2 linked regions of the Solitalea lacus genome follow. The protein of the gene in region 1 binds, or shares a complex with, the protein of each later gene. Links are inferred from orthologs where the notes say so. Each region holds a gene or a part of one and is shown in the gene's direction. Other genes may lie near its edges.

Region 1 (2,870 bases):
TATTAGCAAACATTGCACTTATATGAGCATCAAACCCCATTCCGGCAACGTTAAAAAAAGGAATATCATTCAAAACAGCCGAATCAATTATCTTTATTTCATTTTGGTTGAGAATCTGAATAGCCTTTTCCACATCCATCGGTATCTGCAGATGCCTGGCAAGACCGTTACCTGAGCCATAAGGCACAATACCTAATGTAGCTGAAGCTCCCATGCTCAATATACCTCTGGCTACCTCGTTTACGGTTCCATCACCTCCAACAGCTACAATAACATCAAATCCTAAATGCACAGCTGATTTGGAAAGCTTCCGGGCATGATCAACAGCATTAGAATAAGCCATTTCATATTCATACATGGAATGGTCCAGATGATCAATGATTAACTGCTCTACTCTTTTCTTGCTTTTACCGCCAGAAATAGGATTAATTACAAATAGGATATTTTTTTTCACTTCTCTAAAAACATGCTAAAGCACGCTAATGCAAAGATGTACAAAATATAGTTTGGATTTAAAATGGAGTGATTGAATTGTCCAAAAAATAATTTCCTACCTTTCCTATCGACTTAATGATTTTTATTTATTTACCGAAAATAAAATTATTACTATTTTTGCGGCAATTAATGTGGACTGATTTGATTGCTTGCAACCACAAAAAAAAATGCTAAAACATATTTCCGCATTTTCTCCGCAACAATCAGCAACCAGTTTTCAAATTTATCACAGTAGATTTATAGGAAGTATATGGCTTATTTATTCACTTCGGAGTCGGTATCAGAAGGACATCCGGATAAAATTGCAGATCAGATTTCAGATGCGCTCATAGATAATTTCTTGGCTTTTGACCCGGATTCAAAAGTTGCCTGTGAAACATTGGTAACAACCGGACAAGTTGTGTTGGCTGGTGAAGTAAAATCAAAAACTTACCTGGATGTTCAACAAATTACGCGTGATGTAATTCGTAAAATTGGTTATACCAAAAGTGAATACATGTTTGAAGCTAATTCTTGTGGTGTTTTGTCGGCAATTCATGAGCAATCAAGCGATATAAATCAAGGTGTAGAAAGAACCAACCCTGAAGACCAAGGAGCAGGTGATCAAGGAATGATGTTTGGCTATGCAACTAACGAAACTGATAACTACATGCCACTAGCCCTTGATCTTGCTCACCAACTGTTAATTGAGCTTGCAGCGCTTCGCAGAGAAAATAAAGAGATTGCTTATTTGCGTCCTGACGCCAAATCACAAGTAACTATCGAGTATTCTGATGATCACAAGCCGGTGCGTATTGATGCAATTGTAGTTTCAACGCAGCATGATGAGTTTGATTCAGAAGCTAACATGGCAGAAAAGATCAAAAACGACATCATCAACATTCTAATTCCTCGAGTTAAGGCAAAACAAAAGTCTGAGATTCAAGCTTTATTTAACGATATTAACTACCATATTAACCCTACCGGTAAATTTGTTATTGGTGGACCACATGGTGATACCGGCTTAACCGGTCGCAAAATTATTGTAGATACTTACGGAGGAAAAGGAGCTCATGGAGGCGGCGCGTTTTCTGGTAAAGATCCATCAAAAGTGGACCGTTCAGCCGCTTACGCAACCCGTCATATAGCCAAAAACTTAGTAGCATCAGGAGTTTGTAGCGAAGCATTGGTTCAGGTATCATATGCAATTGGTGTTGCTAAACCAATGGGTTTATATGTAAACACATACGGCTCTTCAAAGGTTAATCTTACTGATGGTGAAATTGCCAATAAGCTAAGTGAGCTATTTGATATGCGTCCTTATTTCATTGAGTCTCGCTTGAAATTAAGAAACCCTATTTACCAGGAAACAGCAGCTTACGGACATATGGGCCGCAAAAATGAAATTGTTTCAAAATCATTTTCTCTGCCTGATGGTAAGACAATTACCAAAGATGTGGAACTGTTCACTTGGGAGAAACTTGATTATGTAGATAAAATCAAAGCCGCATTCGGTTTATAAAAACACTAATCCCTTCGAAAACCCGAAGGGATTTTTTTTTATTCCTATTTTTGCGCATGCAAGAATTAGAAAACCCTTGGGTAACTCTTGAGTCGAGAGAGATTTATAATAACCCCTGGATTAAACTTACCGAACACAAGATCATCAACCCCTCTGGCGGCAATGGAATTTATGGTGTGGTTTCCTTCAAAAACTACGCTATAGGTATTGTGCCTATGGATGATGAAAACAACATTTGGCTCGTTGGTCAATATCGTTACGCTACTGATTCATACAGCTGGGAAATTCCGGAAGGTGGCGGGCCATTGGAAATCTCTCCTTTGGAGTCGGCGAAAAGGGAACTCCTGGAAGAAACTGGACTAAAGGCAGAAAAGTGGGAACTTATACAAGAGATGCATTTATCTAATTCGGTTACGGACGAAAAAGCATTTATTTATCTTGCAAAAGACTTAACTCAATTTGAAGCCACTCCCGAGGAAACAGAACAACTTATTGTTAAAAAAATTCCTTTTGAGGAAGCATTTAACATGTCCCTTAATGGGGAAATAACAGACTCAATAACTATTGCCGCTTTATTCAAAGTGAAGCTTCAAATGTTGTTATCAAAATAATACTATTAATACTAATGAAGAAAATTTTGGGATACATTCTTACTCCCCTATTTTATTTAGTCTTTGGCTCATTCTTGGGCATTTTTCATATTGTTCAAATCATCGCTTTAAAAGTGTTTGGCAAAAAAGCACATAAAAAATCTGTTGATGTGCTAAACTTCTTTCTATTGTATAGCTTAACAATACTTGGCACTCGCATAAAAGTGAAATTTAAATTTACGCCACCCAACGACCGGCCTATAATTTTTGCGGCAAACCATCAA
Region 2 (2,915 bases), 420 kb from region 1 along the record:
TAATTCTGTCCTGCTTTACCCATAAACAAAAGAAGAATGCTTACCGGCATTCTTCTTTTGTTTATGGAGTCCTTAATGACATTATCTTTTCTGACAAAATTTCATCCTGATAAATCTTTATATTACATCCCATGTCAGAAATCTGCCAATTTTCAACGGCAATACCCATTCAATTTATTTGGCACAATCTCTGTTAGTTGTGGGCATAACTATTAAAAAAATAATCATAGAACTATGGCATTAAATATTAAACCTATCGCAGACAGAGTAGTAGTAGAAGCTGCTCCTGCAGAAACGACTACCGCTGGCGGTATCATTATCCCTGATACAGCTAAAGAAAAACCTCAACAAGGAACTATCGTAGCAGTTGGCACCGGTAAAAAAGATGAGCCAATGACTGTGAAAGTGGGCGATACCGTTCTGTATGGCAAATACGCTGGTACTGAAATTACTGTAGAAGGTAAAGAGTATTTAATCATGCGCGAATCTGATATCTACGCGATTATCTAAATTTTTTAATGATAGAAAGAGAGAATACTATTTTCCTCCTTTATTCATTTCAAAGCAATCTAAAAAAGTTTAACAAACAAAAGACATGGCAAAACAAGTAAAATACAATGTTGAAGCACGCGACGCTTTAAAGCGTGGTGTTGATACTTTAGCAAACGCAGTTAAAGTAACCTTAGGTCCTAAAGGCCGTAACGTAATCATCGATAAAAAATTCGGAGCTCCTTCAATTACTAAAGACGGTGTTTCAGTTGCTAAAGAAATTGAATTAAAAGATTCTTTAGAAAACATGGGTGCTCAAATGGTAAAAGAAGTTGCCTCTAAAACTGCTGACATTGCTGGCGATGGAACTACTACTGCTACCGTTTTAGCTCAGGCTATTGTTACTGCAGGTATTAAAAACGTGGCTGCCGGTGCAAATCCAATGGATTTAAAACGCGGTATCGACAAAGCTGTTGCTGCTGTAATTGCAAACTTAAAACAACAGTCACAATCTGTAGGTGATGACAACAATAAAATCAAGCAAGTTGCTTCTATTTCAGCTAATAATGATGAAGTTATTGGTTCGTTAATCGCTGAGGCAATGGACAAAGTGAAAAAAGAAGGTGTTATTACTGTAGAAGAAGCAAAAGGTACTGATACTACTGTAGAAGTAGTTGAAGGTATGCAATTCGACCGTGGTTACCTTTCTCCATACTTTGTTACCAATGCCGACAAAATGGAAACTGAGTTAGAAAACCCTTATATTTTGATCTACGACAAGAAGATTTCTTCAATGAAAGAATTGCTTCCTGTTTTAGAAAAACAAGTTCAAACCGGTCGTCCTTTATTAATCATTGCTGAAGATTTAGAAGGCGAAGCTTTAGCAACATTAGTTGTTAACAAAATCCAAGGCCGTTTGAAAGTAGCTGCTGTTAAGGCTCCTGGTTTTGGCGATCGTCGTAAAGCAATGTTAGAGGACATCGCAATCTTAACTGGTGGCACTGTAATTTCTGAAGAGCGAGGTTACAAGTTAGAAAATGCTGACTTAACTTACTTGGGTCAGGCTGAGAAAGTGGTTATCGACAAAGATAATACTACTGTTATCAACGGTTCGGGAGAAAAAGCAAACATCGTTGCTCGCGTTAATCAGATCAAAGCTCAGATTGAAACAACAACATCTGACTATGATAAAGAAAAATTACAGGAGCGTTTGGCAAAATTAGCTGGTGGTGTTGCTGTTCTTTATGTTGGTGCTGCTACTGAAGTAGAGATGAAAGAGAAAAAAGACCGTGTTGATGATGCTTTACATGCAACTCGTGCAGCTGTTGAGGAAGGCATTGTTGCAGGCGGTGGTGTTGCCTTTATTCGTGCAATTTCTTCATTAGAAGGCTTAAAAGGCCATAATGATGACGAAACTACAGGTATCGCTATTATCAAGCGTGCAATTGAAGAACCTTTACGTCAAATTTGCGAAAATGCAGGCATTGAAGGTTCTATTGTAGTACAAAAAGTAAAAGAAGGTAGTGCTGATTTCGGTTACAATGCTCGTGAAAACCGTTACGAAAACTTAATTGCAGCGGGTGTAATTGACCCTACTAAAGTATCTCGTGTTGCTTTAGAGAATGCAGCTTCTATTGCTTCAATGTTGTTAACTACTGAGTGTGTATTAGCTGATGAGCCTTCAGAAGACGCTGGTCATGCTCATGGTGGAGCCCCTGGCATGGGTGGCATGGGTGGTATGATGTAATAATTTACCGTTCATTAACGAACTTATAAATCAAGAGCCCTTCTTATATCAAAGAAGGGCTCTTGATTTATTGATAATATTGCATTGCTTAATGGCGTACTCCACAATATTATCCCTTTCATATTCAGAATCCTTACGAGGTTGCCATTCCGTCCAAATCATAATAATATCATCATCAGGATAACTACCATCCCACTCCCCACAATGTGCATAAACTGTACCTGCAATTATTAGAAAAAGTTTATTCGTTGATGGCAAATCACTCAACGGTTTTTTTCAACATAACATGTATTTCCATACTCCTATTTAAGCCGAATGCCAGTCGACAATGAAAACTGCACATATAAATAAGATTCATCATTAAAAATCTTTACAGCCAAACAAGCAGCGCTCAATCTTTCATCTTTACAGGGTTAGCTAATCGTTATTCTCAAAATTGTTAGTATATTGATATAAGCCTTTTGAAAAATTTTATCTGTTAAATCATTGAATTATGGACAATTCGCAAGATTTTAAAAAGCAGGTATTGGAACTGTTTATTCAGAAAAAGGAGAATCTACTGGCCGAAACCAAAACGGATCAGCGATATAAAATTGATGGAGCGGAAGCTGACAAAATTGATACCGGAGGACTTTATGAAAGTACTACACAGCAACTACTTGATGAAGCTCAATTGCAA

The links. The genes of interacting proteins can lie anywhere in the genome.
Region 2: the proteins of metK (region 1) and groL are in contact, whole or in part, in a cryo-EM structure (PDB 8P4O), measured with the Escherichia coli proteins. The link is inferred for Solitalea lacus from one-to-one orthologs.

Annotation. Positions count from the first base shown.
Region 1 is NZ_CP091740.1:211,442-214,311, forward strand. It holds metK (methionine adenosyltransferase), read left to right. Parts: upstream 1-745; coding sequence 746-1,996; downstream 1,997-2,870. Other genes in the region: L2B55_RS00860 (diacylglycerol/lipid kinase family protein), read right to left, coding at 1-454; L2B55_RS00870 (NUDIX domain-containing protein), read left to right, coding at 2,053-2,607; L2B55_RS00875 (lysophospholipid acyltransferase family protein), read left to right, coding at 2,622-2,870. UniProt on the Escherichia coli protein: Catalyzes the formation of S-adenosylmethionine (AdoMet) from methionine and ATP.
Region 2 is NZ_CP091740.1:634,293-637,207, reverse strand. It holds groL (chaperonin GroEL), read left to right. Parts: upstream 1-595; coding sequence 596-2,236; downstream 2,237-2,915. Other genes in the region: L2B55_RS02670 (hypothetical protein), read left to right, coding at 2,730-2,915; L2B55_RS02675 (hypothetical protein), read right to left, coding at 2,285-2,503; L2B55_RS02685 (co-chaperone GroES), read left to right, coding at 235-510; L2B55_RS02690 (DUF6263 family protein), read left to right, coding at 1-3.